2 regions of the Arthrobacter sp. R4-81 genome follow, and region 2 is predicted to be linked to the other one. Evidence: predicted binding sites of a transcription regulator. Region 2 holds the regulator's gene; the other holds the start of a gene.
What was found. The regulator Rex, encoded in region 2, represses fermentation and respiration genes when NADH is low (regulators of the CRP and FNR family bind a similar motif). The targets are predictions, from matches to a motif close to CTTGTGAANNNNTTCACAAG.
Positions count from the first base shown of each region.

Region 1 (15,081 bases), 820 kb from region 2:
TTCGGGGTGGCACACAACGTTCTGCGGAATTGAACGCGAGGTCTTATTGCTGACCTACTGGGATGGCTTCAGTTCCGGCGAGGTATCAAATCTCCTGAATACCAGCGTTACAGCCATAAGGATGCGGCTTCACTGTGCCCGCAAGGCGCTCGGTCAGCTGCTTCAGACCGAACGAGATTCAGAGGAGTTCCAACGATGAAGGACCTTTCCGCCGACGACATGGCCGGAGGGTTCCTGGCAGTTGCCGCCGTAGCGGCAGCAGTCTTTACTGCAAGCTACGTCCAGCCCCCCCGCCCGTCGCGGCACCAGCGGCCACGATGGAGGCTCCTCCGAATCCCGCTCCATCTGCTGCCGCCCCTGATCCCGGTCAAAACCCTCCCGCCGGACCATTCCACGACTTATTCGCCGAAGCAGGCGAAGTGCTCGTCCTGGAGGCATTGCCCACCTCCCGGAACTTAGGTGACCGGATCGGGGTCGAACCGGTGGATGTACGGCAGGTGTTAAAAGGTTCGCGTAGCCTGGGGACCACCTCCGTGGATATTGCCGCAGTGGAAGACAGGACCGCCAGCGGTACCCTGCTTTGGCAGCACAGCCAGAAAGAAGCGCCCATGACGTATCTCGGGTTCTTTGCCCTTGGCGCCGACGGTGAGATGCATTTGATGGAGAGAGCACACGCGCTTCTGCAGATTCGGAACATCAGGACGTTCACCACGACGGCCCCCTTCACTGACGAACCGGTGGACATCGGTGATGACCTCCGATCGCGCATAGACGTGGCGCCGAAGGGGGACGTGCCTGTGGCCACTTACACGGACAGCCTGTCGCCTGAGACCGCCACCGATGTCATCTGGGGCACCGCAGGGGAAGGTGGAGAGAGAGCGGGCCTGGTACGCGGCCATGTTTCCGCCGCTGAGGCATGCTTCACTTTCGAAAACAGCACAGAGAAGGTCTACCTGCGCTGGCTGCGGGGATTCACGGCAGCCGTCAGACCAATGTCAGCGGATGCGGAAGGAAACGTTCGCTATCGTGGAGCATTTGAGGTCGACAAAGCAGTCACTCTCAATGAATGGGGATTCATCTCCATGACAGACGGTGACCCGGGGCCGCTGGTCAAGGGACGGTTGAGTCTCGAAACTGCCTCTTGCGCCGGCGAGACCCTCCCGGTTTTCGACGTTATGCCGCCAGGGACAGGGTTCAGCCCCTTCCAGAAGGGCCGCAGAGTGGTGCCGGCGACGCCCTGATTTCCGGGATCTGCCTTCTGAGATTTAGTAGAAGTGCACGGTATCAACCAGGTGCGGGAGTTCCCCGCCGTCGAGGTAGGTGCGCAGGTTGCTGCAGAAGCGTTCGGCGATGAGCCGGTTCTCAGCGGCGCTAAGTGCAGACGTGTGGGGTGAAACCATAACTTTCGGGTGGTTCCACAGCGGACTCTCCTCTGGGAGAGGCTCGACGGCGAAGACGTCCAGGCAAGCATAGGAGACCTGGCCGTTGTTCAGGGCTTCAAGCAGGGCGTCCTCGTCCACCACGGTTCCGCGTCCCACGTTGATGAAGACCGTACCGGGCTTCATGGCCGAGAAGATCTCCCGGTTAAATAGCTTTTCTGTGTAGGGAGTGCCCGGCAGCGTGTTGACGACGGCGTCTGCCGAAGCCACAAGCCTTGCCAGGCCGCTGTTGTCTGCTACTTCCTCAATTCCGTCGATCGGTGCCACCGAGCGCTTGGTGCCACTGACCTTCATGCCCAAGGCCCGGGCGATCCTGGCCGTCTCAAGGCCGATCTCACCCAGTCCTGCCACCACCAGCCGGGAGCCGTTGACCAAGCGGGTGGGAATCCGGAGTTCAGGCCACGCTTTGGCAGCCTGGTCCTGCGCCAGTTCAGCGCTGCGCTTGAATCCGTTGAGGATGCCGAGGGCAGTGAATTCCGCAAGGGGGAGGGCGTGCACGCCGGCAGAGGTGGTGACCTGGAACTTCTGGAGTGTCTGACTGTCCAGTCCCGAGGCCTTGACTGCGCCTCCTGCTCCCGCGGCCATGGCATGGATCCATTGCAGATGGGGGTTGCTGCCGGCGATTCTGGCCAGGCCTCCGGGGCTTTCGTTGGGAAAGCCGTACAGGACCTGGGCCTTATTGAGCATCGCCCAATAGCGTTCTTCCTGCTCCGGGCTTCGCTGAAAATCCGGATCGCCTGAATGGTCCGCCGGGAAACGTTCCGGGGGAAGAAGGTCGGGTTCGTACAGCACAGTCACAGTGGGATCCACGGCACGGATCCGCTCCACATGCTCAGCTTCGAGCGGGACGGCGATCGCGACGATGGTTTCAGGAGGCGTCATGTGTTCATCATACTGAATTCAGTCAAGAATACTGAACACTGGACCAAAGGATGTCCCCAGCTTACGGCCTCATCTGCGAGGCTCCAGAAACACCCGTGGCTGATCCCGCCAATTGGGCTCCAGCTCTGCCAGGGAATGCCGCATGATCTTGTCTGCAGCTTCCCGTGCCGCGGCAGAATCTGCAGCCGCGATCGCCTCCGCCACCTCCCTGTGCCATCCCAAGGCAGCTTCACTCGGGTGATCGGGCATCAACCCAAGGACAGTCCGGCCAGTCAGCGTCTCGGCCACCTGCCCCACAAGATTTGCGAACATCTCATTGCCCGAACCAGTCAGCAGCAAAGAATGAAACCGGATGTCCAGGTTCAGGAACTGGGGGAGGTCGCCTGCCTCGCCTGCGGCTCTCATGGCGTCGGACACCTCAAGGAGCTCCCTACGAAGGGCCTCCGGCGCGTTGAGAGCCGCAAGCTCTGCAGCTATTGGTTCAACCGCCGAGCGGAGCTCCGCAAGTGAGCGGAGCTGAGCTCCGCGCGCGTCCCCGGCCAGGCGCCACCGGATCACTAGCGGATCAAACGGGTTCCAGCGATCGGCGGGAAGGACCCGGATGCCAACTCTCTTAATTGTTTCGACCAAGCCGAGGGACTGCAGGACCCGGACGGCCTCGCGGACCACTGAGCGCGATACTTTGAGTTCATCCTCCAGCTGCTCAGCCAGGACAACATGGCCTGCGGGAAGGCTTCCTCCGACGATGCTGGTCCCCAAATGTTCAATTGCACGATGGTGGAGGCTGGTTGACATAGTGGTAAGCATAATCGTGCCCGTGTTGTTTCCTTCAGCTGGTTGCCGGCAGTTCGGGAGACGTACCCGGGCAGGCCTTGGGCCTTTTTATGACGCAAAGCCTTCCATTACGTGGGCTGAACTTCCCCGTACTGACCGGCAATACATATGCTTTATTCATATCCACTGGTTCTCAAACTGTGTTCCCCAGGAAGTGCGGGACTGGATGCAAACCTGCACATGAATGAATTGGAGTTTTGATGTCTGCACACATCGGTGTCACCGGCCTCGCGGTCATGGGTGCCAACCTGGCCCGAAACCTCGCCAGGAACGGCTTCACCGTTGCCCTGCACAACAGGTCCGTGGAGAAGACGGATGTTCTGCTGGAAAAGCACGGGCACGACGGCGATTTTGTCCGAACCGAAACCCTGCAGGAGCTGGTTGATTCCCTGGAGAAGCCGCGCCGCGTGCTCATCATGGTCAAGGCGGGCAAGCCCGTCGACTCAGTGATCGAGCAGCTGGAGCCCTTGCTTGAGCCCGGCGACATCATCATCGACGCCGGCAACTCCCACTACGAGGACACCCGTCGCCGGGAAGCTGCCCTTGCTGCCAAGGACCTGCACTTTGTGGGCATCGGCGTTTCCGGTGGAGAGGAAGGCGCCCTTAACGGACCCTCCATCATGCCCGGTGGCTCAAAGGAGTCCTACGACGCCCTCGGACCGCTGCTCGAGAAGATCGCAGCCCAGGTCGATGGCAAGCCGTGCTGCGCCTGGATCGGCACGGATGGCGCCGGTCACTTCGTCAAGATGGTCCACAACGGTATCGAATATGCCGACATGCAGGTTATTGGTGAAGCCTTCGACCTGCTCCGTTCAGGGGCGGGCATCGAGCCGGCAGAACAGTCGAAGATCTTCGCTGAGTGGAACCAGGGCGATCTCGCTTCGTTCCTGATCGAGATCTCGGCCGAGGTTTTGGGCCACGTGGATTCCAAGACGGGGAAGCCGTTTGTCGACGTCGTCGTGGATGCCGCCGGCCAAAAGGGGACCGGCCGCTGGACGGTCATTTCCGCGCTCGAACTCGGTTCACCGACGTCGGGCATTGCCGAGTCCGTTTTCGCCCGGGCACTGTCCTCACAGTCGGAGCAGCGCAAGCTGGCGCAGGAGCTCCTCGCCGGCGAGGAAATCGACGTCGAGGTTCCCGCGACGTTCGTTGAGGACGTCAGGCAGGCCCTCTACGCTTCCAAGCTTGTCTCCTACGCCCAGGGCCTGGACATGCTGACTTCCGCTGCCAAGGAATACGGCTGGGACCTGAAGCTGGACGAGATCGCTTCGCTGTGGCGGGGCGGCTGCATCATCCGCGCCGAGCTGCTCAAGGAAATCACCAAGGCCTACGCCGCCGAGGAGAAGCCCGCAAACCTGCTCTTCGCGCCGGCGTTCACCAAGGCAATCGCCGAGGTCCTTCCGGCATGGCGCCGTGTTGTCGCAACCGCCGTTCAGCTGGGTATCCCCGTTCCGGTATTCTCCTCGTCACTGGCTTACTACGACGGCCTGCGCCGCAAGCGCCTCCCGGCCGCTGTGATCCAGGGCCAGCGCGACCTGTTCGGAGCCCACACCTACGGCCGTGTTGACGCCGAAGGTACATTCCACACCCTGTGGGGCGAAGACAAGTCCGAAATCGCGGCCGTGGACACACACTAGTTCCTGCCATAAACAGAACGGCCGGCGACTCCCGAGTGGGAGGCGCCGGCCGTTCTGTTTATGCGTAAGTGGTTCGAGGTTCCGGAAAGCTGTTAGATCCGGTATTCGATGTAGTACTCGGCAGGGTCAACCGCTGCCTTTGTTTCGCGCTGGGCATCCCGGTGGCGCCACGTAGCAGGAACGCCGGTGACGATCGATTCAGCAGGTGCATCCTTGACGACGACGGCGTTGGCACCCACCGCACTGTCGCGCCCGATGGTGATGGGGCCCAGGATCTTGGCCCCCGCACCGATGGTGACGCGGTCGCCAATGGTGGGGTGGCGCTTAACTTTGGCAAGGGAACGCCCGCCGAGGGTCACACCGTGATAGATCATCACATCCTCGCCGATCTCGGCAGTCTCGCCAATGACCACACCCATCCCGTGATCGATAAAGAACCGTCGGCCGATAGTGGCTCCCGGGTGGATTTCGATGCCTGTGAGGAACCGGGCCAGCTGGGAGATCAGCCGGGCCGGAAAGCGCAGCGAAGGAGTTTGCCAGAGCCGGTGGGTCAGGCGATGTGCCCAGATGGCGTGCAAACCCGAATAGGCGAAAAAGTTCTCAAAAGAACCTCGAGCCGCCGGGTCGTGTGACCGGGCGGCGTCGAGGTCTTCCTTAAGTCTTGCGAAAAAGCTCACAAAGGTCTTTCTACAGGAAACGGGGGAGAGCGGGCGAAGTGTCAGCCGCGGATATCGTCATAGAGCACGGTGGAGATGTAACGCTCGCCGAAGTCGCACACGACTGCCACAATCAGCTTGCCTGCGTTTTCCGGGCGCTTCGCCAGTTCGAGCGCACCCCACACGATGGCTCCTGAGGAGATGCCGCCCAGGATGCCTTCCTTGACGCCGAGTTCGCGTGCGACCCGTACGGAGTCTTCGAGGGTTGCGTCCAGGACCTCGTCATAGACGTTGGTGTCCAGGATCTCCGGAACGAAGTTCGCCCCGATTCCCTGGATTTTGTGCGGGCCGGGTGCGCCGCCGTTGAGGATGGCCGAGTCTTTCGGTTCCACAGCGACGATCTGGACGCCGGGGTTACGCTCCTTCAGGACCTGCCCGACGCCGGTGATGGTTCCGCCGGTGCCGATGCCGGATACGAAGATGTCGACCTTGCCGTCGGTGTCCGTCCAGATTTCTTCAGCCGTGGTGGTGCGGTGGATCTCAGGGTTGGCCTCATTGGCGAACTGCTGCGCCCAGATGGAGTTCTCGGTGTTGGCGACAATCTCCTGCGCCTTTTCAACTGCCCCGCGCATTCCCTCAGAACCTGGCGTGAGCACAATCTCTGCACCAAAGGCGCGCAGCATGACACGGCGCTCGGTGGACATGGTTTCCGGCATGGTCAGGATGACCTTGTAGCCGCGGGCTGCGCCCACCATCGCCAGGGCGATGCCGGTGTTGCCCGAGGTTCCCTCGACGATGGTTCCGCCGGGCCTCAGCGCACCGGACTTCTCGGCTGCGTCGATGATGGCAACACCGATGCGGTCCTTGACGCTGTTGGCCGGGTTGTAGAACTCGAGCTTGACCGCCACAGTTGCATCAAGGCCTTCGGTCAGCCGGTTGAGCCTGACCAAGGGGGTGCCGCCTACCAACTGGGTAACGTCGTCATAGATCCGTGCCATGTATCTGAGCCTGTTCTCTGAGGTGGGAATACTGAGGTCAGCCTAACGAGGCCCGGGAACCCTTGCTAAGCGTTAAGCCATGCAGAGTAATATTTCCGGGCCTTTGCCAGCTTCGGGTTGATGATCACCTGGCAATAGCCCTGCTCAGGATGCTTGCCGTAGTAGTTCTGGTGGAACTCCTCCGCGACATAAAATCGCGGCAGCCTGCTGACCTCGGTAACAATCGGATGCGACCACAGCGCCTGGTTGCGCTCAATCGCCTCCTCAAAAAGGATCTTCTCTTCCGTTGTCTGGTAGAACATCGAGGAACGGTACTGGGTGCCGACGTCGTAACCCTGCCTGTTCAGCGTGGTGGGATCATGCAGGGCAAAAAACATGTCAAGAATGACGTCTGCAGGGATCACTTCCTCGTCGAAGGTAACGGCAACAACTTCAGCGTGTCCGGTGGTGCCGGCACACACTGAGTAGTAATCGGGATGGGGATCGTGGCCTCCGGTATAGCCGGAGACAACGGAGCTGACACCCTTGGTTATCTGGTAGACGGCGTCAAGGCACCAGAAGCAGCCTCCGCCAAGTACAAACGTTTTCATGTCCTCTTCAATGGTTGAAGCAGTCCGATGATTCCCGGACAACCTTACGAGAGTGCAACGCGTGCAGTCGAGGCCCTGCAATAGGGTAAAAATGGGGGTATGGAACCAGTGAACATGGATGTTTCAACGGCGCCCTCCGCCCAGGGCTCGCCCACTACGGACCCCACGGGGACCGAGAACGTATCCTTGACACCGACGCTGGGTGAAATTCTGCTCGCCGTGGAGGAACTCTGGCCGGAGTCCCTCGCAGAAGAATGGGACGAAGTGGGCCTTGTGGCCGGGCATCCGTCTGCATCCGTCAAGCGGATCATGTTCGCTGTGGATCCCACCCTTGAAGTCATCGAAGAGGCCATTGAATGGGGTGCCCAGCTCCTGATCACCCACCACCCCCTGCTGCTTAAGGGCGTCAGCTCTGTCGCAGCCACCACGCCCAAGGGTGCAGCCGTCCACCGGCTGATCGAGTCCGGTACCGGGCTTCTCACGGTTCACACAAACGGTGATTCCGCCGTCGGGGGTGTCTCGGACGTCCTTGCTGATGCCCTGGGTCTCCAGAATGTGGTCCCGCTAATGGCCGCTGCAAATGGCCTTCCGGAAGAAGGCATTGGGCGCGTGGGCGATCTCGCCGACGTTATGACCCTGGGGGATTTTGCCGCCCGGGTGTTCGGCATCCTTCCTTCAGTTGCAGGCGGCGTCCGAGTCTCCGGGGACAAGGACGGCCTCATCCGCAGGGTCGCCGTCTGCGGCGGGGCGGGGGACTCTCTTTTCAATGAGGTCAGAGCCAGCAACGCCGATATCTATGTCACGGCCGACCTGCGCCACCACCCTGCCTCAGAAGCGCGCGAGGCCGCTGTTAACGGCAGGCCCTACCTGATTGACGTTTCACACTTCGCCAGCGAGTGGCTGTGGCTGCCGGCGGCCGCGGAAGCACTGGGCAACGTCCTGAACGACCAGGGCCACGAGGTGGAAATCCAGGTGAGCACCACCAACAGTGATCCGTGGGACTTCATTCTGACTCCCGGCTAAGCCTGAGGTGCGAGGGGCCCCGGGTGAGCGCAGCGAGGCAGGGGAGCAGCGCAGGCGCTAGAGTCTAAAGAGCGCCGCACGGCGTCCGGCTCCGGCCGGTTGGAACAAGCGGAGGTAGCAGTGGCCAAGGCAGCACCGGCGGAACAGTTGAAGTTGCTGGAACTTCAGGGGCTTGACGCCAAACTCAAGTCACTGTCCAACCGCCGTCGTACCCTTGAAAACGATCCCCGTATCACGGACCTTGAGGCGGCCCTTAACGTCGCCAACGGCGAGCTGGGGGCGGCAAAGATGGCCGTTCACGACGCCGAGACGGAGCTTAAGCGCGCCGAGGACGACGTCGAGCAGGTTACCTCGCGGATCGCTCGGGACGAAGCGCGGCTCAACAGCGGCACGGGTTTGTCAAAGGATCTTGTGGCGCTTCAGAAAGACATTGCCTCGCTGAACAAGAGGCGGTCAGACCTCGAGGACGTTGAACTCGAGGTAATGGAACGGCTCGACGCCCTGCGGGAACGTCAAGCGGCCCAGCAGCAGATCGTGGACGATATCAAGGCTTCCTTCAGCGTGATCCGGGCAGAACTCGATGCCGCCCTGGCCGAAGTGTCTGCTGAGGAGCACACAGTTTCCGCCCAACGTTCCGCTTTCGCTTCCGGACTCGACGCCGGGATGCTGGCGGTCTATGAAAAGACCCTCGCCAAAAGGGGAGTCGGGGCCGCGCGGCTGTTCCACGGCAAGTCTGAAGGTTCGGGTATGCAGCTCAGCCCGGGCGACCTCGCCGAGATCAAGGCAGCGGCAGAAGACGATATCGTGTTCTGCCCGGACTCAGGCTGCATCCTTGTCCGCTCGGCCGAGTGGGCCTAACGCGGTCACCAGCCTTTACTACTTCCTTAGCCGGGCAGGATGATGTTGAGCGCGTGAGCCTTGCGGGCGGTGCCTTCAACGAGTTCGCAGCTCCACTTCTCGCCCGCAGCTTTCAGCAGCTGCGCCGGGGTGGCGGGAGCGTTCCCTCTACGCGTCAGCAGGTGCCGGGCCACCTCACCACGGGTGTGCTTGGCGAAGTGGCTGACCACCTTGCGCACTCCTGCCACCTCGGTGAGGACATTGACCGCTACGGTCTGGCCGGCCGGCGGCGCCCAGGCCGCGGCGTAGGTGCTTGAGCGGCAGTCCACGAACAACTCGCCGGCTGTCAGGCCGGCCAGGGCTTCCGTAATCCTGGGCTTCCAAAAGGAAGCCAGGCGTCCGACGTCGGGAAGTGCAGTTCCCATGGACAACCGGTAGGCGGGCACCCGGTCATCGAAACGAATGGCTCCCCACAGGGCCGAGATGACCACCACAGAGTCATGCGCCTTTTTCCGTTGCGCCGGAGTGAGGGACTGGTAGCCCAGTGCGTCGTACAGCACGCCCGAGTAGACCTGGTGGGCGGGAGCTGCTGGCTCCCGGTGCAGGCGGGTGTTGCGGTCGACGTCGTCCTTGAGCGATGCCCCAACGCCCAGAAGGGCGAGGGCGTCTTCATGCGCGCTCACAGTACCGAGCGCCTCCAGTACTTCTGCCCGGTGGGTATTCAGTTCGGGGAAACTCAGCGTGGGCCAGTGGACGGCGTCGCCGCGGACGGCGGGGGTCTTGCCTTCGGAAGGGGGGAGCAGAATCAGCACCGTACGATCTTAGGGGCCGCAATGGAGGCCTCCAAAGATGACAAAGGCCAGGCAGTGGATCAGCGGTGCAGCCGCTGGAGCGGCTGCCAGTAGAATGGAACGTGGATGGGTTGACCAGGCGGCCGCGCGTCACGAAAGTGGCTCGAGGAACGTCCGGGCTCCGCAGAGCAGGGTGGTGGGTAACGCCCACTCGGGGTAACCCGCAGGCCAGTGCCACAGAAAACAGACCGCCTGCAGTTCGGTTGTGTCCGCACAGCCGGACGCGCAGGTAAGGGTGAAACGGTGGTGTAAGAGACCACCAGCTTCCCGGGTGACCGGGAAGGCTAGGTAAACCCCACCCGGAGCAAGGCCATACAGGGCGCGTTTGAGGGCTGCTCGCCCGAGTGCCCGGGTAGGCCGCTGGAGGGCGTCGGCAACGGCGTCCGTAGATGGATGGCCGCTACTCCCGTGCCGGTAACAGCACGGGAGCACAGAACCCGGCGTATCGGTCAACCCATCCACATAACGCGCCTGGTTCCCGGTAAGGGAAGGCTACGCACTCCATGTGAGTGACTTCACGCTCAGCCGAGGCAGGAAGTCAAGCCCTTCGCCTCTAGAATGGAGAGTGAACGTAGAAGTTCTGCCGCCGGATCTGCGTTTGCAGCGGCGGTTTTTCTTTGCGCTTCTCCAAGGCACCCGGGGTGGACCGAATCCCCGCTGGTGCCTGTGCCCCGGAATACCTCCGGCGGCCGACATCTTCATACGAAGACGTATGCAGTTGACCCAAGGAAGGTAGTTCTGTGAGCCAGACGTCAGATTCTTGTCTTGATACGTGGATGGGCCGGGAGGCGCTTGCTGAGGCCATGATCCCCGTGATCGGCCGGCTGTACCGCGAGAACAACGTGGTCACCAGCATCCACGGACGCAGCCTGATCAATAAGTCCACCATGAACATCCTGAAGGCACACCGGTTTGCACGCCGGATGAGCAAGGACGAACTGCTTCTCGAAGAGACAGCTCCTCTGCTGAATGTCCTGTCCCAGCTGGAACTTGGGGCTGCGGCAATCGACATCGCCCGCCTCAACCAGAAGTACAAGGTCGAGGGCAACGGCGCCACCCTTGAAGACTTCCTGCGCGACGAGCTTTCGGACATCGTGGGCAAGCGCGGCGGCGACGACCGCACCAGCACCGACGTCGTGCTCTATGGTTTTGGACGCATCGGCCGCCTCCTGGCACGCCTGCTCATCGAAAAGGCCGGTGGAGGCCATGGCCTGCGCTTGCGCGCCATCGTTGTGCGCCGCGGCTCGGACAACGACCTTGCCAAGCGGGCCAGCCTGCTTCGCCGTGATTCAGTGCACGGTTCGTTCGAAGGCACCATCCGTGTTGACGAAGTCAAGAACACCATCACGGCCAACGGTGTCCAGGTTCAGGTCATCTACTCTGACAATCCTGCCACCATCGACTACACCAGCTACGGCATCCACAACGCACTCGTGGTAGACAACACGGGCCGCTGGCGCGACGCAGAGGGCCTGTCCCAGCACCTGCAGAGCAAGGGCGTTTCCCGCGTACTGCTGACAGCCCCGGGCAAAGGCGAGCTGAAGAACATTGTTCACGGCATCAACCACGGGACCATCCTGGACTCGGACAAGATCGTCACCGCGGCATCGTGCACCACCAACGCCATCACTCCGGTCCTGAAGGCCATCAATGACAAGTACGGTGTGGTCCACGGGCACGTCGAGACAGTCCACTCCTTCACCAATGACCAGAACCTGATCGACAACTTCCACAAGGGTGACCGCCGTGGCCGTTCGGCAGCGCTTAACATGGTGATCACCGAGACCGGTGCGGCCAAGGCCGTGGCAAAGGCCCTACCCGAGCTGTTGGGCAAGCTCACCGGCAGCTCCATCCGCGTTCCCACGCCGGATGTCTCCCTCGCCATCCTGAACCTGAGCCTCGAAAACGGCACCACGAAGGAGGAAGTCAACAACTACCTCCGTGAAATGTCCCTGCACTCGGAACTGCGCAAGCAGATTGACTACATTGACTCTCCTGAAGTTGTGTCCACCGACTTCGTCGGATCCCGCCGTGCGGGCATCGTCGACGGTCTCGCGACGATTTCCAATGAAAAGAACCTCGTACTGTACGTCTGGTACGACAACGAATTCGGCTACAGCTGCCAGGTAGTCCGCGTTATGGAGGAGATGGCCGGAGTCAATCCGCCATCGTTCCCGGCCAAAGAGCCGGCCTCTGTGCTTGCGGCCATCGCCGTCTAGCATTTCGGGAGATTCCCGGCTGACACTCTGGTATCAGCCGGGAAAGGTGCCCAGAATGGTGTCATGGATACAGACTCAGCTCTCGGAGAACATGACACCACCCTTGAACATGCGCTTGACGTAGCCCGCGCCAACCATAAAGAAGCCAAACGGCTGTTGGACCAGGCCCGGGCCGCACATGCTGCCGGAGAAATCGGCGACGAGAGGATCAGGCAGCTCGAGGACCTGATGAACCTCGCCGAGGAAGACCTGCGAAGGGTGACAAGGGAGCAGTAATCGGAGGTCGCTGTACCAGGCTGGCCGTACCTTCGCCTGGCACTGTTCCTCCACACTGTGGATAGCGCCGGAATTGTCGGTGGCCTGCCCTAGGCTTTTCGAGTGCCCCACAGACTTCCGCTGAACTTAAAAAGTCCAAATACGCGAACCAGCATGGCGGGACAGCCATGACCATTCACTGGTCGGCTTACCGCCGTGCCCGACGCCGTTCCCGGCAGGCGTGGGCCGTGCTGTCCGTCCTCATTCTGGGAATCGTCTGTGTCATCGGCTGGTTCTTCACCGCTGGACAGTTCGCCATCGCGGAGCCCCGCGTCAATGGGCCTTCGGAAGCTCCGGTGCTGGACCGTGAATGGATGAGACCGGTGGTGCCCGTTCAGCCTGTTCCTGTCGGAAGCGCAGCCGGCGCTCTGGAACAGCTGCCAGTCAAGGGTCGGGCACCCAAGAACGAGTACGATCGCAGCGCGTTCGGACAGGCGTGGTTCGACGCCGACCACAACGGCTGCGACACCCGCAACGATATTCTCAGGCGCGACCTGACAGGGGAGTTGTTCGCGGAGGGTTCAGGCTGCAAGGTGGCAAGCGGCGATTTCCACGAGCCCTACACCGGATCCATGGTCTCCTTTCGCCGAGGCTCGGAGAGCAGCATGGAGGTCCAGATCGATCACGTAGTGGCCTTGGCGGATTCCTGGCAGAAAGGCGCCCAGCAGCTGACGAAGCAACAGCGGCAGAACCTGGCCAACGATCCCCTGAACCTCATCGCGGCTGACGGCCCCGCTAACCAGGAGAAAGGCGCCGGGGACGCAGCAACCTGGCTCCCCGGCAACAAGGCTTTCAGATGCCACTACGTGGCACGGCAGATCTCGGTCAAAGCGGCTTACCGGCTTTGGGTGACGCAGCCCGAGAAGGACGCAATGAAGCGGGTGCTTGATTCCTGCCCGTGGCAGCAGACCATTGTGGCGAAATGAGCCGTGTCAGTGCCCGAACGGGTCAGGGTCCACGCCGGGCATCCAGGTAAGGCCCGGCACGCCCCATCCGCTCTTCTTGGCCTGCTTCAGGGCCTTGCGGGAGTATCTGTCAATCAGGCGGTTCACGTACAGTTTGCCGTCGAGGTGATCGTATTCGTGCTGGATGACGCGTGCGAACCAGTCAGTGGCTTCGAAATCCACAGGCTTGCCGTCGCCGTCGAATCCTTGCACCCGAACCCACTCAGCGCGCTTTAGCGGATACTGCCCACCCGGGAAGGAGAGGCAGCCCTCGACTTCCTCATCCGGATCGGGCAGGGCCCCGGAGACCTTGGACAAGGTCAGGACGGGGTTCACCACCACTCCGGTCGGCGGGACATCGTCATCGTTCGCGAACTTATAGATGAAGACCCGCTTGCCGATGCCGATCTGGGGCGCTGCGAGCCCGACGCCGTTGGCTGCGTCGTTGGTTTCGAACATGTCCGCAATGAGACTGCGGAGTTCGTCGTCGAAGACGTCGACCTCGGCGGCCCGGCGGTGGAGTACCGGCTCGCCCCAGATGGTGATTGGCAGAACGGTCATCTCGGCGGATTCCTTCAGTGCAGGGGCAACAAAAACAACAAAGACCGTACCGGATTCCGGTACGGTCTTTGGCGAAAGCCGGCGAGATGCCGGTCTTCCTGAGGGTGAGCGACGGGGGTTGAACCCGCGACCTCCTGGACCACAACCAGGCGCTCTGCCAACTGAGCTACGCCCACCATGCGCCCTGTCATGCCTTCCGGTGGACCGGCTGGCTGAAAAGGCAACGTCAAATAGTTTACCTGCTGTCAGGGGGTGCTTTTGCCACTTTTGCGTGTTTTGCCAAAAAATCCCTCAAACGTGGTGCACATTACTTTTCCTGTGCTGCCGGGGAGGTGATAGCCGAGGCTGTATCGGGTGCTTCAGTGGCCGGAGTATTGCCCGCCATCACAGCCCTGGAGATCCTCTGGGCCGTGGCGCTGTCTGGTCCGGGGGCGGGAACGAAGACAGCCTCGCGGTAGTACCGGAGCTCATCGATGGAGTCCTTGATGTCGCCGAGGGCCCTGTGGCCGCCAAGCTTCGCGGGCGCCTGGAAGTAGGCGCGCGCGAACCATCGACGGGACAGCTCCTTGATTGTGCTGACGTCGATGACGCGGTAGTGCAGGTGCTCCACCACGGAAGGCATGTCCCGGACCAGGAAGACCCGGTCCGTTCCCACCGAATTCCCTCCCAGTGGTGCCTTGCGCGCATCGGGCACCCATTTCCGGATGTATTCCAGGATGGCGGTTTCGGCTTCGGCCATGGTCTTCCCATGGGGCAGCTCCTCGAGGAGGCCCGATCGGGTATGCATGTCGCGGACAAAGTCGTTCATCTGGGCAAGAGCGGAATCATCCGGCTTGATCACGACATCAACGCCGTCGCCAAGGATGTTCAGCTCGGAATCAGTCACCAGCGCGGCCACTTCAATGAGGGCATCATTGACGGGATCCAGGCCGGTCATTTCGCAGTCGATCCAGACGATGCGTTCGTTAGATATAGGCACCCGTCCAGCCTACCGTTACGCTGCCTAAGGCCCGTCCGATGCTAGGATTTTTGGGTACGCGGCCGGATCAATTACCATGCTGCGCTCAGCTATGAGCCGGTAAGCCCGCCCGGCCTTCCGGCGAACCCTGTACCACCAAACAGATTGGACCCTCCTGAGATGACGGCGCCCGTACCCGCTTCGGGGGAGCTGGCTGCCGTTAAGTCTCCCGAGCCGGCTGTGGTTGAAGTTGACAACCCGGCGTCGCCACTGCTGGCAGGTTTTGTCGGTTCCCTTTTTATGGCTTTTGGATCCGTGGGAGTGGGGTGGCTGGCCC
Region 1 covers NZ_CP096445.1:1,947,004-1,962,084, forward strand. Annotated here, with positions in the region: gene M1E05_RS09140 (RNA polymerase sigma factor) at 1-33, shown strand, start outside; gene M1E05_RS09145 (sigma factor-like helix-turn-helix DNA-binding protein) at 47-199, shown strand; gene M1E05_RS09150 (hypothetical protein) at 318-1,241, shown strand; gene M1E05_RS09155 (D-2-hydroxyacid dehydrogenase) at 1,266-2,321, opposite strand; gene M1E05_RS09160 (FadR/GntR family transcriptional regulator) at 2,391-3,116, opposite strand; gene gndA (NADP-dependent phosphogluconate dehydrogenase) at 3,356-4,792, shown strand; gene epsC (serine O-acetyltransferase EpsC) at 4,885-5,469, opposite strand; gene cysK (cysteine synthase A) at 5,511-6,446, opposite strand; gene msrA (peptide-methionine (S)-S-oxide reductase MsrA) at 6,512-7,036, opposite strand; gene M1E05_RS09185 (Nif3-like dinuclear metal center hexameric protein) at 7,136-8,059, shown strand; gene M1E05_RS09190 (zinc ribbon domain-containing protein) at 8,180-8,917, shown strand; gene M1E05_RS09195 (YaaA family protein) at 8,944-9,708, opposite strand; RNA gene rnpB (RNase P RNA component class A) at 9,815-10,208, shown strand; gene M1E05_RS09205 (glyceraldehyde-3-phosphate dehydrogenase) at 10,524-11,966, shown strand; gene M1E05_RS09210 (hypothetical protein) at 12,030-12,242, shown strand; gene M1E05_RS09215 (HNH endonuclease family protein) at 12,410-13,207, shown strand; gene def (peptide deformylase) at 13,214-13,786, opposite strand; tRNA gene M1E05_RS09225 (tRNA-His) at 13,890-13,962, opposite strand; gene orn (oligoribonuclease) at 14,094-14,723, opposite strand; gene mptB (polyprenol phosphomannose-dependent alpha 1,6 mannosyltransferase MptB) at 14,925-15,081, shown strand, end outside.
Region 1: M1E05_RS09205 (glyceraldehyde-3-phosphate dehydrogenase) is a predicted target of Rex. The motif match lies at 10,250-10,269, and genes of this name have one in related genera.

Region 2 (15,081 bases):
CTCGGCATGGTCGAGTCCCTGGCGGTGATGCTCGGGTTGGAGGATGATGTTGTGGTGAAGGAAGCAAGGGCCGCGCTGCCGAGGATTCCGCGGCCGGCGCCCGGAGCCAACGGCAGGCTGCGGGAGTGGCTGGCTGACCCGCCCGAGTGGGAAGAGGAGCACAGGCACATAAGCCATCTCTATCTGGCGTATCCCGGCGACGAACCGCTGGATGCAGAGCTCGAGGCGGCTGTTCGGGCCAGCCTGGACGGCCGCGGTGACGATTCGACGGGGTGGTCCCTGGCCTGGAAAATGGTTATGAGGGCGCGCCTAAGGGAGCCCGAAAAAGTCACCGCCCTGATGCGCCTGTTCTACCGTGGAATGCCGGCGGGCAGGGACGGGTATTCCGGCTTCGGCGGCGGCCTCTATCCCAACCTCTTTGCCGCCCATCCACCGTTCCAGATCGACGGGAACCTTGGATACATCGCGGCTGTCGCGGAGTGCCTTGTTCAGAGCCATCGCGGCGAAATCGAGCTCCTGCCCGCCCTGCCTGTCGAGTTGGCCGATGGTGAGGTATCCGGACTCCGGGCCCGTCCCGGCGTCGCGGTTTCCTTGGCCTGGAAAAGCGGGAAGCTGGAGAGGGCGTCCTTTACATTGCAGCCGGGCTCCCAGCTGCGGACAATAACGGTCAGGTACGGCGGGCGGACCCAGGAAGTTGTACTCGACGCACAACGGGAGACGAAGCTGGACCTGGCCGGCTGGGTACAGGAACCGCAGGATGCCGCTGGATAAGTCCAGCGGCCGACATTTCATGAGCACATGCGACGGGAGATGACGGGCACAATTTAGTGGAATTTTGCCCTGACGGACCCGGCCCGGTTATGGTGTGGCTATGACTAACCGTTGGTATGCGTATTTTTCGTTGGCTCTGGAGGAGCCCGCGTCTAACTGACACGCACCCAACTTTCCTTCAGAGCCAACAGGGCAGAGATCATTCTCTGCCCTTCGCCATTTCTCCGGCGGGTTCTGACCAGGGCCCGCTCCTATCTGGAACAGGACCCCATGAGCACCACAGCAGCCGCCGCCAATCCCCAACATTCCACCTCGAACTTGAGGATCAGCAAGTTCACTGCGCTCCCCACTCCCCACGAGATGATCGCTGAGCTTCCGCTCGACGCGAGGGTGACCGACGTCGTCGGGCGGGGCCGTGATGAAGTCCGCGCCGTCATGGACGGCCTGGACGACCGCCTGCTGGTGATCGTGGGTCCCTGCTCCATTCACGATCCGAAGGCCGGGCTGGAATACGCCCGCAGGCTCGTGAGCCAGGCCGAGAAGCACAAGGAAGACCTGCTTATCGTGATGCGGGCGTACTTTGAAAAGCCGCGGACCACCGTGGGCTGGAAGGGGCTCATCAACGACCCCCACCTGGATGGCAGCCACGACATTGCCACAGGCCTCCGTGCAGCCCGAAGCTTCCTCCAGCAAGTAACAGCCTTGGGGCTCCCAACCGCCACGGAATTCCTCGAGCCCATCAGCCCCCAGTACACGGCAGACCTGGTCTCCTGGGGTGCCATTGGTGCACGCACCACGGAAAGCCAGATCCACCGGCAGTTGGCGTCCGGGCTCTCCATGCCCATCGGCTTCAAGAATGGTACCGACGGCGACCTCCAGGTTGCCGTTGACGCGTGCAGCGCCGCCGGCGCGGCCCAGGCTTTCCTGGGAATTGACGACGACGGCAAAGCTGCTCTCGTGGCGACGGCCGGCAACCCGGACACGCACGTCATTCTCCGTGGCGGCCGCAAGGGCCCCAATTACTCAGCAGCCGACGTCGAAGCCGCTTCTTCCCGTCTTGCAGCGAAGAACCTGAACCCGCGCCTGATTGTGGATGCGAGCCACGCGAACAGCGGGAAAAGCCACCACCGCCAGGCGGAAGTCGCCTTCGAAATCGGTGCCCAGCTGGAGGAGGGCGGCGCCTCCGCAAAGGCCATCGCCGGCGTGATGCTGGAAAGCTTCCTCGTAGGCGGCGCCCAGAACCTGGACGTCACGGATTCCAACGGAACTGCCGAATTGCTCTACGGCCAAAGTGTGACCGACGCCTGCATGGAGTGGGACGTGACGGTGTCCGTGCTCGGGCAGCTTGCCGCTTCGGCCCGGAAACGCAGGATTTCCTTGGCCGAGTAATGGCTACTTGCTAGAGGCGAACGCGTAGTTTCGCCACTACGCCTTTCACATTGGCCCCAACTGCCTCTAGAGTAACTAGCACACGGTTGTTCGATGGCTCAGCATCGCCGCACCCGCAGAATACAGGTTGCCGCAGAATGCTGAGAGCAAAGGAATATGGGAAATGTCCGCAGAGTCGAACTTCTCCAACGCGAAGTTCTTGACCGTGGCCGAAGTGGCTGAGGTCATGCGCGTCTCTAAGATGACCGTTTATCGCCTGGTTCATTCGGGGGATATGCCCGCCGTCCGCTTTGGCCGCTCGTTCCGGGTACCGGAGTCCGCTGTCGAACAGTACCTGAAGCGCGCCGTCGTGGAGGGCCAATCCGAGACGGCGTGAGTCGTCGCCGTCAGTTTGCGCTCCGGATAAGCGGTAGGCTGTTAAGGAACGTTTTACGTCATTGTAAGAATCTGTCAGTTGTACAGTCTGTTGCTTAGTCCACGGACCTTTTCCATCAGACAGGTACGCATCTAGTTTGTAAGGAACTTTCGTGGGTTCAGTTATCAAGAAGCGTCGCAAGCGTATGGCCAAGAAGAAGCACCGCAAGTTGCTTCGTAAGACGCGCCACCAGCGTCGCAATAAGAAGTAGTAATACTTCCAAAGCGTCAATGCCCGTTGCCTTTCGAGGTAGCGGGCATTTTTGCGTCCTTGCTCCTTGGTGCTGCAACGGTGTGCGGCTCTGCTAGATAGTGGGGCCGCGGAAGCGCGAGAAGCCCTTCCAGAGGCCGTAGACGGCGCCGCAGACCGTGGCTGCCTTCAGGCCGAGCGTTGCTGCGCGGCGTCCGGAGCGGAAATCGTAGACCGGCCAGTTGTTCTCCCGGGCATGCCGGCGGAGGCGTGCATCGGGGTTGATGGCCACGGGATGCCCCACCATGCTGAGCAACGGGATGTCATTGTGGGAGTCGCTGTAGGCCCAGCACCTCTTGAGCTCCAGGCCTTCCTCGTCGGCGATGGCCTGCACTGCCACGGCCTTGGCTGCCCCGTGGAGGATCTCGCCCACCAGTTTGCCCGTATAGACGCCGTCCTTGATTTCTCCGACCGTGCCAAGGGCCCCGGTCAGTCCGAGGCGGGTCGATATGACGGTGGCTACTTCGATGGGAGTTGCGGTTACCAGCCAGACTTTCCTGCCAACCCGAAGGTGCTGCTGGGCCAGGGCCTTGGCTCCGGGCCAGATCCTGGACGCGATCATCTCGTCAAAGACCTCTTCGCCCAGGACTTTGATGTCCTCGACCGTGATGCCGGCTGCAAGCAGAAGGGCTGAATCGCGGACGGCGTGGACGTCGTCGAGGTTCTCCCCGCGAATCACAAACTTGAACTGCTTCCACGCGAAACCAGCAGCCTGGGTCAGTGTGAACGTCCCCCGCTGATGCATTTTCCGTGCCACGTGGAACAGGCTGGCACCCTTCATCAGGGTGTTATCGACGTCGAAGAAGGCGGCCTCGCCGTGTTGCTGGGTGGCAACCGGGCGGCGGGCCACAGCAACGTACTTCTCCTCGGGCATGCCACGAGTCTAGTCAATGCTCGGCATCGCCGCCGCCTGTGGCGTTCTGTTGCTGTGCGCGGGATACCTGAGGGCGGTTCAGGCCAGTGGCGTCGACGACGGCGGACAGCCCGGCTACCGTGGAACCATGGCAAAACCAGACGTCCTCCTGCTCACCAAAGCAAACTGCCATCTCTGCAGTGCCGCGCGCGACGCCGTCGACCGCGTCACTGCCGGACTGGGACTGGAGTGGCGGGAACAGTTGGTGGACAATGACGCGGAGCTCCGTGAGCGCTACGCCGAAGAGATTCCGGTGGTGGTGGTCGACGGGATCCAGCGGGACTTCTGGAAGATCGACGAGGCCCGGCTGACGAGGGTTCTACAGCAAGCCATGGCGAAGTAGGCCTCGGCCCGAGCCCGGATGACGTCGTTCCGCTTTTGTTGACACAAGTCGTGGGGCCCTAGAGTGGACTCACAACGCGACGCAATGGAGCAGATGTGACTTCGCTCGATTCATCCCCGGAAGCAGTCCGCGGGGATTCCGGAACCGCTGCAAAGCAGATTCCGCCCGCAGCCGTGGCACGGCTCACCCTCTATTTGCGCGCCCTGACCACCATGCTTGCCGAAGGCGTGGACAGGGTATCCTCGGAATCACTTGCCGAAGCCTCGGGCGTGAGCTCAGCTACCCTGCGCAAAGACCTCTCGCATGTGGGTTCCTACGGGACCCGCGGCGTGGGCTACGAGGTTCAGTACCTGAGCCGGCACATTTCTGCGGCCCTCGGTCTCACCAAGGACTGGAAAGTCGCTATCGTCGGTGCCGGTAACCTCGGGAAAGCCCTGGCAAGGTATGGCGGATTCGAATCGCGGGGCTTTGATGTCGTGGCCATTTTCGACGCCGACCAGATGATCGTAGGCAACGAAGTGGGATGGCTGCGTGTGAGTGACGCTGCCGACATGGAAGCGGTGCTCCAGCGGACGGGAGCGAACATGGTGGTCCTGGCGCTGCCTGCCGCCGTAGCCCAAAGCGTGTGTGACAGGGTGGTGGCGGCCGGCGTGAGGAGCATTCTGAGCTTCGCCCCCGTGATGCTGCAGGTTCCGCCCGGAGTAAACCTGCGCAAGGTAGACATGGCCACGGAACTGCAGATTCTGGCCTACCACGCACAAAGGACGCAGGCCCCGGAAGAGCTGGAGTAAGTTACTCTGCTCCGCCGGGCCTGCGCCCTCAACATGGATCTATGTGGCCCTGGCTCCTAGCCGCCGTATGACTTTATGTGGCCCTGAGTTCTAGCGGCCGTACGGCTGGGAGTAAGGATTGGCGAACGGCTGCTGCTTCTGGAAGTACGGCGAATTGGCCGGCAAGTACAGGAGTACGATGCCCGCGACTCCCATCAGAATGACGAGGATCTGCAGCACGCCGTACGTAGGACCCATGCTGAAGACGCTGAAGAGTCCAAACACCGAGATGCCCGCGAAGACAGTACCCAGGATGCGTGCCCAGTTCTTTCCGTTGCGTACAGGAAAGGCCACGAGGGCGTAGAGTCCCAGGGAGATGAGACCGCCCACGATGCTGGCACCTACCATCATTCCCTGCATTCCCTCAATGGTGCCGGGGGGCAGTTCCGTGCCCTGCAGCTGGGCCTGTTCCTGCATCATTTGGGTGAAGAAATCTCCACCCGAGAATGCCAACACCATGGCACTGATGAACGACAGCACACCGGCGCCGATGATCAGCCAAAAGGCGAGGTCCACCTGCGGGGGCCGGTTGCTGTTTCCGGCAGATGGAAGCTCGGAAGGGTACTGCGAGTACGGTGACTGACCGTAAGGCGACTGGCCATAGGGAGACTGGCCTTGCTGGGGCTGGCCGAACTGCTGCTGCGGCGGGTTCTGGCCGTATTGTGGCGCCCCGTACTGCGGCTGTTGGGGAGCGTTCTGGCCATACTGGGGTGCCCCATACTGTGGGTGCTGAGGAGCATTCTGGCCGTACTGGGGCGCCCCGTACTGCGGCTGCTGGGGAGCGTTCTGGCCGTACTGCGGAGCGTTTTGCCCGTACTGGGGCTGCTGCGGATTGTTCTGATCGTACTGCGGCGCGTTCTTGCCGCCAGACTCAGGCTCGTCCTGGTTGGCGGGAGGGACTGGGGGAGTGCTCATGTTCGATCCTTCATGTGTCGACTTCGAAAATCGGCTACCGGGATCAGTGTGATGCCCCTGCCCCCAGCATGGTCTTGCTTCCACCGTACAACGCTTGGTGCGGCATGTGGATCATTCGCAAGAGGTATTCCTGTTGGATTTGGAAGGCCGCGGCAGGGAGTTTCCCAGCCGCGGCCTTCAATGCTTAACTAACCCGATGGGATGTGGTTACGTCCCTAGTTTTGCTGTATCAGCCCTTGAAGTGTTGCTGGGACTGGGGCAGCCACATCATGACGGCTGCCGCGATAGTTACTGCCGTCCCGATCAAGCTCAGGCCTCCGGTGAACAACGTGAAGGGGAGCGCCAAAACCGACAAGCCACCCAAAATCGTCAGGACCAGCCTGGCCCAACGGGCACCTTCCTTGAGCCGGATGGCAATGAAGATGTAGACGGCGGCCCAAATCAGGCTGAAGATCAGTCCGACGCCAGCAAAGCCACCTGCGGCACCGACCGTGGCAACGAGGCTAGCCACAACACCGAGCACAGCTGCGCCAATCCAGAGCCAATAGGAAATAACCAGTTGCTGGGGTACACCCTGGGTGTTAGTCACGCGCTCTTTGATGTTGTTGAAATCCAATGCAAGCGTGTTGCGGGCGGGGGCGGCGTAGCCGAGGCCTGCTGGTGGTGCGTTGTTGGCAGCTCCGGCGGGGGCGCCATAACCAGGCTGCCCGGGCGCCTGGTAGCCGTCTGGCGTCTGGTAGTTGCCGGCCGGATATCCCTGGGGCGGCTGCTGGCCCTGCGGTGTCTGATAGGACGGGGGCTGTTGGTAAGGGGTGGGCGGAACATTGCCGTCAGACGGCTGGCTGCCGGGTTGTTCCGGCTGAGGGGCATCACTTGGGTTGGTCATGGCTTTCACTGTAGACGGCGGGTCCCCTGTTATCTAGGCAACTTTGGGCTAACTCGCCGTAAATAGCCAAGAATTTACAATCGTTGTACGAAGAGCCTGCCGAGCTACAGCTGTCCGGCCGGAAACGCCATCAGGACGCTTGGTCTTTGGTGGACCCTTAAACTCCGCGCCCCTGTCCCAGACTAGCTGTATTGACCGGAGAGGTTAGTGACGCGGCTGGCCGGTGTCTGACCTTTGAGGGCAGTGTGGGCTCGGTGGTGATTGTAGGCATGGAGCCAGTCCGGGAATCCGGCAACACGCTCAGTTTCTGATCGGTAGGGGCGGGCGTAGGCCCATTCCTCGAGCATGGTGCGGTTGAACCGTTCGACTTTACCGTTGGTTTGGGGCCGGTAGGGGCGCGTGCGTTTGTGCTTGACATCCGGGCCCAAGGCCTCGGCGAAGAGGCGGGACCGGTAGCAGTTTCCGTTATCGGTCAGAACCCGTTGGACCGTGATGCCACGGGACTGGAACCACGCGTTGACTCGCTGCCAGAACGCTGCTGCGGTTTCCTTTGTCTCGTCGGTGAGGATTTCGGTGTAGGCCAGGCGAGAATGGTCATCGACGGCGTTGTGGAGGTAGTGGTAGCCGGGCCTTCGGTTGGACGGGGTCCTGGTCCTGTTCTGTATTCCGGTGGCCCTGCCGAGGGCCCTGTGCCCGCCGCCGTCGGGGATCCTGCCGAGTTTCTTGATGTCAACGTGGACCAGGTCTCCGGGTTGGGCGTGTTCGTAGCGGCGGATCACTCGTCCTGTGCCTCGGTCCAGCCAGGTCAGCTTCGCCAGCCGGTAGCGGGAGAGGACGCGGTGCACGGTGGAGGGGTGGATGCCCAGCAGATACCCGATTCTTGCCGGACCCCACCCGGCGGTTCACGCGCACGGCAATGATCCGCCGCTCCGTACGCCTTGCGGTCCGTTGCGGCGAGGAGTGCGGCCGGCTGGAACGGTCGGTCATCGCGGCCGGACCGTGCTCGCGGTAACGCTGTGCCCAGCGCGCAACCGTGGGTACCGAGACCTGAAACCGCTCAGCTGCGCGGCGCAGGCTCCAGCCCTGCTCAACAACACATTGCGCGAGGTGCAGCCTGCCACGTGGGGTCAGGAAAGCGTTAGGGTGGGACATGAAGACCTCCGTGCGTGGAATTGGACTCTAGACAAGCCCCACTCCACCGGGAGGTCTTCTTCATGTCACCAAACCACGCCGAGCGTCACTAATGTCCGTGGTCAATACAACTAGCTGGAACAGGGGTGCAGGTCATGAAATATGCCCGCCGAAGCGGAGGCGTGGAATCAGCGGAGCGATGTCCGCTGAGCAGCTTCGGCCTGCTAGGCAGCCGGAGCGATGAAGGCCAGCTCAAGGTTGATGGCAACCTTGTCGCTGACCAGGACACCGCCGGCTTCGAGGACTGCGTTCCAGGTGAGGCCGAAGTCCTTGCGGCTGATGGTGGTTTCAGCAGAGACGCCTGCCCGGGTGTTGCCGAACGGGTCAACGGCTGCTCCGTTGAATTCGGTCTCGAGGGCAACCGAACGGGTGACTCCCTTGATGGTGAGATCGCCCTGCAGCTCATAGCCGTCACCCTTAGGCACAATGCCGTTGGAGACGAAGGAGATCTCCGGGAACTTCTCGACGTCGAAAAAGTCTTCGCCGCGGACGTGGCCGTCGCGGTTGACGTCGCCGGAGTCGAAGCTGGCGGTCTGGATAGTCGCATTGACCTTGGAATCTGCGACATTGTCTGCCAGATCGAGGGTGGCCGTAGCTTCCTTGAACTGGCCGCGGACCTTGCTGATGCCTGCGTGGCGTACGGTAAACTCGATTTCGCTGTGCGAGGAGTCGAGGGTCCAGGTGCCGGTGGTGAGGTTGGTGGGAAGTGACATTTTAGTTCTCCTTGTTATGCGAAGTTCGGGTTGAAGGCCATCTCGTCATTAGTTGAAGCATCATCTGTTGAAGCCTCAACTAATCGCTTCACCCAGTATAAACATGCATTTGCATCTTTTATTCCGATTGGGCGGAACTTTTTTTCGGGGCCCCTAGTTCTACTTCTTGTAGAAGATTTCAGATCGCCCGTCATCTTTGAGAAACTTGTATACATGCCCCAAACCACCGTTCATTTGCTTCGCCATGGCGAAGTCCACAATCCCGCCGGAGTCCTGTATGGACGCCTGCCCGAGTTTCATCTCTCGGAGCTTGGACGGGAGATGGCGCGCACCCTGGCGGAGCACTTCAGTGAGCGGGCTTCGCATGGGGCAAATATCGTCTACCTTGCTGCGTCACCGCTGACCCGGGCCCAGGAAACGGCGCTCCCGATTTCCGAGGCGCTCAGGCTGGACATCGCCGTCGAAGAACGCATCGTCGAAGCCGAAAACTACTTTGAAGGCATGAAGGTCACTAAGGCCGAGCTCCGCAGGCCGAGGCACTGGCCGCGCCTTGTCAATCCTTTCCGCCCTTCCTGGGGTGAGCCGTACAAAGAGCAGGCCAACCGCGTGATGGCTGCAGTCCAGGATGCCCGGCTCAAGGCACTGGAACTGGGCGGCGACGGCGCGGAGGCCATTTTGGTGGCACACCAGCTTCCCATCTGGGCCACCAGGCTCAGCGCAGAAGGCAAGCCGCTCTGGCATGATCCGCGGAAGCGTGAGTGCACCCTGACCTCCCTGACCTCCCTGGTTTTTGACCACGACGGCGCACTGGTGCGCGTCGACTACACCGAGCCCGCCGCAGCACTCCTTCCGGGTGCCTCCAACACCCCTGGAGCCTGAGCATGCAAGGCACCAATCCCAACACCTCACGCCGCAGCGTCCTGGCTGCCGGCGGTGCTGCACTGGCCGCGCTCACGCTGGGCCTGTCTTCTTGTGCCCAAGAGGACGCCCTGGCCAAGCAGGCCAAGGCAGGGGACAACAAGAACTACGTTGCGGGGGATGGCTCCGTCACAGAGTTCGCGGCCACTGATCGCAAAGCAGCGGTGGGTATCAAGGGGGCCTTGTTCGATGGCACCACCATTGAACCGGCGGATTTCCAGGGCAAGGTCACTGTGCTCAACTTCTGGTTCGCAGCGTGCGCCCCATGCCGCGTGGAAGCGCCGTTGCTGGAAGAACTGCACCAGGAGTTCAAAGATCAGGCTGTCCAGTTCTACGGCGTCAACCTGAGGGACGAAAAAGCGACGGCCGAGGCGTTCGATAAAACATTCGGCCTGACCTACCCCAGCTTCAACGATAAGGATGGCGGAGTCCTGCTGGCCGTTTCCGGCCTGGTTCCGCCTGGGGCTGTTCCCACCACGCTCGTCCTGGACAAGGCTGGCAGGGTGGCTTCCCGCGTCCTCGGGGAAATCGAAAAAGGCACCCTGAAGGCCCTCATCGCCGCGGCCGTGGCTGAGTAGCGGCGGTTTCCCAGTGAACAGTCCCTTTGCCGAGGCCATCCTGAATGGATCGCTCCTGCTTGCCATCCCGGTGGCTCTGCTGGCGGGACTGGTCTCCTTCCTTTCACCGTGCGTGCTGCCGCTGGTCCCGGGCTATCTGGGCTACGTCACAGGGCTCACGGGCGTGGACCTGCAGAAGCAGAAGCGCGGCCGGATGCTGGCGGGCATCGGCTTGTTCGTGTTGGGTTTCTCGGCCATCTTTGTCCTCTTGGGTGGCGCCTTCGGCCAACTCGGAACCCTGATCACTGGGCCGGAGAACGCGTGGATCACCCAGATTCTTGGCCTCCTGGTCATTGCGATGGGCGTGGTGTTCATGGGTGGATTCGGGTGGTTCCAGCGGGATGCCAAGATTCATGCCAAGCCGCCGGCAGGGCTGTGGGGCGCACCCTTACTGGGAATTACCTTCGGGCTGGGCTGGGCTCCGTGCATCGGTCCCACCTACTCGGCAGTGCAGCTCCTCAGCCTCTCCGGCGGATCCTCGGCGGCCAAGGGGGCGTTCCTGGCTTTCGTCTACAGCCTCGGCCTGGGAATTCCATTCCTCCTGATCGCGCTGGCGGTCCGCAGGGGAATCGGTGTGATGTCCTTCTTCCGTACGCACCGCCTCGCCATTCAGCGGATTGGCGGAGGAATTCTAATCGTGCTCGGTCTCCTGATGGCCACCGGCCTGTGGGGAGCCTGGGTTACCGGGTTGCAGTACTGGTTCCAAACCGATGTGAAGTTGCCAATCTGATGAGCGAGCGTGTGAAAGAACAGAAGAACTCTCCGGAGACGGCCGCCAGCCAACAGGCACCCAAGGACGCCGCCCCCGGGGCCAATCCTGTTGCTGCGGCCAAAGCTGAAGCTGCCCTCCCGGCTCTTGGCGTCAAGGGAACGCTTCGCTGGGCATGGACGCAGCTCACCAGCATGCGTACCGCCTTGTTTCTGCTCCTCCTCCTGGCGGTGGCTGCCGTGCCCGGTTCGCTTTTTCCGCAACGGCCCGCCAACCCTTCAATCGTCACCCAGTACATCAAGGACAACGGTGATTACGGCAAGGTGCTGGATGCCCTCCAGCTCTACGACGTCTACTCCTCCGCATGGTTCTCCGCCATTTACATCCTGCTGTTCATTTCGCTGATCGGCTGCGTTGTGCCGCGGGCAATAGCGCACTACAAGGCCATGCGGTCGCAGCCTCCCCGGACACCCAAACGCCTTTCCCGCCTCCCCGAATACGGCACCCTGGTGGTTCCGGCGGACGCCGGGATCACGGCGTCGCGCGCTGTTAACGACGCCGCCGGCATGCTGAAGAAGCGCGGTTACCGTGTTGAGGTGAGGGACGACGACGGTGAGCAGCCGTCTTTGGGGGCCGAGCGCGGGTTCCTGAAAGAAGTGGGAAACCTCGTTTTCCATACATCCCTGATCGGGGTGCTCGTCTCCGTGGCGGCCGGCGGACTGTTCGGCTACAGCGGGCAGCGCATCCTGGTTGAAGGCGATACGTTCGTGAACACCCTCGTCGGGTACGACCAGTTCACGCCCGGAACCAATTTCCAGAGCAGTCAGCTCCAGCCTTACTCTGTTCGACTGGATAAGTTCCGGGCCACCTTCGACAGGGAATCGGAAGGCAAGAAGGGTCAACCCATCGACTTCAGGGCCGACGTCACCACCAAGGAATCACCGGACGCCCCGGAACAGCAGGAAGTTCTCAAGGTTAACGATCCTTTGACCCTGGGCGGCACCAGCCTCTACCTCACAGGCAATGGCTACGCTCCACTGGTCACCATCCGGGACGGGCAGGGCAATGTAGCCTTCCAAGGCCCAGTGATAGCACGGTTGCAGGGGGATCACTATTACTCGTCTGTGGTGATCAAGGTCCCCGACGCCAAGCCCGACCAACTGGGCTTTGCCGGGTTCTTCCTTCCCACGGCGATGGTCAGCAATGAAGGCGTTTCCTTCAGCGGCGATCCTGAACTCTTCAATCCAAGGCTGTCGTTGAACTCGTACTTTGGAGACCTTGGGCTGGACACCGGCGCTCCGCAGAACGTCTTCGAGCTCGACGTCGAGAAACTGACGCCGCTCAACGCCCGGAATCTCGACGCCGGGGGCATCACGCTTGAGCCGGGAACCAGCTACACACTCCCGGACGGCAAGGGATCCGTCAGCTTTGACGGCGTGAAGCGCTACATCGGCGTGGACATCCACCACAACCCTGGGCAGCTTTACGCCCTGATCTTTGCTTTGCTGGCCGTGGCGGGACTGGTCACTTCCCTCTATGTGAACCGGCGCCGGGTCTGGGTCCGGGCCGGCATCCATGAGGATGGCCGCACCATGGTGGAGTACGCACTCCTGGCTCGAGGCGAGGACCACCGCCTGGCGGCGGAAGCGAAGGCCATCCGTGAGTTGCTGGAGGAGGAGTGGGGCCTGAAATCCCGGGACGCCGAAGCCAAGGATTCCCAGAGTGCTCCCAGCGGGCAGGCGGATAATGGTGGGGCTGAACGCGACGCCGGTTCAGAGGCTACCGAAGCAGCAGATGCCACGGCGGCCACAGCAGCAGAAGCCTCCGCAGTCACAGAAGCCCCCCCAGCAGACATTATCCAGTCAACAGCAGGCTCGACAGAGTCTAAGAAGGACCAGTAATGCTTGGCATCAACGAAACCATGGGCGCGTACAGCGAGCTCTTTATGCTCCTTGCAGCAGGTACCTACACGGTGGCCTTCATCGCCTTTGCCTGGGACCTGGCCAGGAGCAGTTCAGCCCTCCGAGCCGTGGACCTCAAGGCAGCTGCAGCAGCCGAAGCCCTGGAAGCTGTTTCGTCCCCTGCCGCAGCAAAGATTCCTGTTTCAGCGGGCTCCGTGAGGGAAGCAAGTACTGACCGGACAGACTCCGACGTCAGCGGGCCTGTTGGGCGGGCCGAACGGCCGTCATCGGCAGTCTCCCCGGCAGGTGAGGGCTCAGGGCTGGGACAAACCGCTGACGCCGGAATGCGCTATGGAGCCGAGCGCCGCGTTCCGGCCCGTGTGGCAGTCGCTCTGACCGTCCTCGGAGCCTCGATCCATGCCGCCGGAGTGCTTACCCGTGCCTTGGGCGCCGGGCGGGTTCCCTGGGGAAACATGTACGAGTTCCTCACCACCGGCGCTTTTGTGGCCGTTGCAGTCTTCCTGCTGGTGCTGATCCGCCGTGACCTGCGGTTCCTTGGCACGTTTGTGGTCGGGCTGGTGGTCGTCATGTTGGTTGCGGCCAGCATTTCCTACTGGACCCCTGTGGGCCATCTCGTCCCCGCGCTCCAGAGCTACTGGCTGATCATCCACGTCTCCATCGCCGTGCTGTCATCGGCGCTTTTCACGCTCACGTTCGCGATGTCCGCGCTGCAACTGGTCCAGGCACACCGGCAAAAAACCATTGCTTCCGGTGGGGGAGACAAACTTGGCTTTATGCGCCTGGTGCCGTCCGCCCTGAGCCTGGAAAACCTGTCCTACCGGATCAACGCCATCGCTTTTGTCGGATGGACCTTCACCCTGATGTTCGGCGCCATCTGGGCCGAAAAGGCGTGGGGCCGCTTCTGGGGTTGGGACACCAAGGAAGTCTGGACGTTTGTGATCTGGGTTGTCTATGCGGGATACCTGCATGCCCGGGCCACGAGAGGCTGGACCGGAACCAGGGCGGCATGGCTGTCAATCGTGGGCTACCTGTGCGTGGTCTTCAACTTCACCATTGTGAACCAGTTCTTCAACGGCCTTCACTCGTACTCCGGCCTCTAGTATTCGGGGCTCTGGTAGTTCGGCCTCTCGTCCCCCGTCACCCGGCGAGGTTTCCGTCGTGGCCCCAGGGCCTGGTCGGCTGCTTCCAGGACGTCCCAAGTCAGTGCCAGTGCTGTCTCGGCGTCAGGGTTTCCGTCCATTGCCTGCCGGTAGTGAGCATACAGATCTCCAACATCAACCGCTGCTTCCACTGTCTGTCCCCCGGACCGCTGATTCGATAGACGAGGGTGAAGATTCCCCCTGCCTTCTATACAGGCACGGCTGGCTTTTTATGACGCGAAAACTTAGCAGATTTAGCGCCGGTTACCAGTTCACCTAACCGGGGTGACTAAAGCAGGTCACTTGACTTCGTCGTTGCCCTGGGCGTCGTCGCGGCTTTCATCGGATCCGTCGCCGCGCTTCTGTTCCCGCGCGTCGAGCTGGTCCTTGAGCTTCTTAAGCCTGTCGGCCTCGGCCTGGTTACGGCGCCTGAGCTCCAGGGCGCGGAGGAACTCGGGATCGTCGTCGGGAGCCGTGGGGTGGCGGAAGGTTTGCTTCGTCGGCCTGCTGGTGCCACGGGGGCGGCCAAAAATGAACCAGAGCGCGGCTCCGATCACCGGCAGAACCACCATCACCACAATCCATGCTGGCTTGGAAATTCCACGCGTGAGCCGACGATCAGTCCGGATCACGTCAACCAGACCATAGACAACGATGGTTAGTACGGCGACGGCGAGCAGAACGCGGGGCATACATCCAGTCTAGCCTCCGGGGGCCGCTCACATGGCTACGGTTGGATCACAGGGACCGGCTCGGTCCTGCCGATAACAGGCGTCTTCCGGGGCGGCTAAACTTGAAGAGTGGCTTTCCTGAAATACTCCCTGATTCGTCTGGCATTGTTTGTGCCGTTGTTCGTGCTTTTCCAACTGCTGGAGCTGGGCGCAATTCTGTCCGTGATCTGCGCCGGCCTCATCGCGTTTGGCATCAGCTACCTGTTCTTCCAGAAGCAACGCGACGCCGCCGCGGGGGCAGTTCAGGAGCGGCTCTCCGGCCGCGCCAAGCCGATCCGGACCGCGGGCGAAGTGGATGACGCGAACGCCGAGGACAGCTTGGTGGATGCCCACCCTGACGTCACGGTCAAAATGGAAAAGCGCCCCAAAGACGCCTGAGAGGTTTAAACGCCCCGGGTCAGTATCAGGCCTGCAGAGAACAGCACGCTGT
Region 2 covers NZ_CP096445.1:1,126,952-1,142,032, forward strand. Annotated here, with positions in the region: gene M1E05_RS05255 (glycoside hydrolase family 95 protein) at 1-771, shown strand, start outside; gene M1E05_RS05260 (3-deoxy-7-phosphoheptulonate synthase) at 1,042-2,160, shown strand; gene M1E05_RS05265 (helix-turn-helix domain-containing protein) at 2,324-2,536, shown strand; gene M1E05_RS05270 (30S ribosomal protein bS22) at 2,688-2,786, shown strand; gene M1E05_RS05275 (HAD family hydrolase) at 2,880-3,698, opposite strand; gene M1E05_RS05280 (glutaredoxin family protein) at 3,826-4,080, shown strand; gene M1E05_RS05285 (redox-sensing transcriptional repressor Rex) at 4,176-4,871, shown strand; gene M1E05_RS05290 (MFS transporter) at 4,962-5,825, opposite strand; gene M1E05_RS05295 (hypothetical protein) at 6,055-6,711, opposite strand; partial or broken gene M1E05_RS05300 (IS481 family transposase) at 6,894-7,863, opposite strand; gene M1E05_RS05305 (YceI family protein) at 8,067-8,615, opposite strand; gene M1E05_RS05310 (histidine phosphatase family protein) at 8,829-9,494, shown strand; gene M1E05_RS05315 (TlpA family protein disulfide reductase) at 9,497-10,111, shown strand; gene M1E05_RS05320 (cytochrome c biogenesis CcdA family protein) at 10,125-10,880, shown strand; gene resB (cytochrome c biogenesis protein ResB) at 10,880-12,760, shown strand; gene ccsB (c-type cytochrome biogenesis protein CcsB) at 12,760-13,881, shown strand; gene M1E05_RS05335 (hypothetical protein) at 13,878-14,021, opposite strand; gene M1E05_RS05340 (PLD nuclease N-terminal domain-containing protein) at 14,220-14,612, opposite strand; gene M1E05_RS05345 (DUF4229 domain-containing protein) at 14,721-15,029, shown strand; gene M1E05_RS05350 (1,4-dihydroxy-2-naphthoate polyprenyltransferase) at 15,035-15,081, opposite strand, start outside.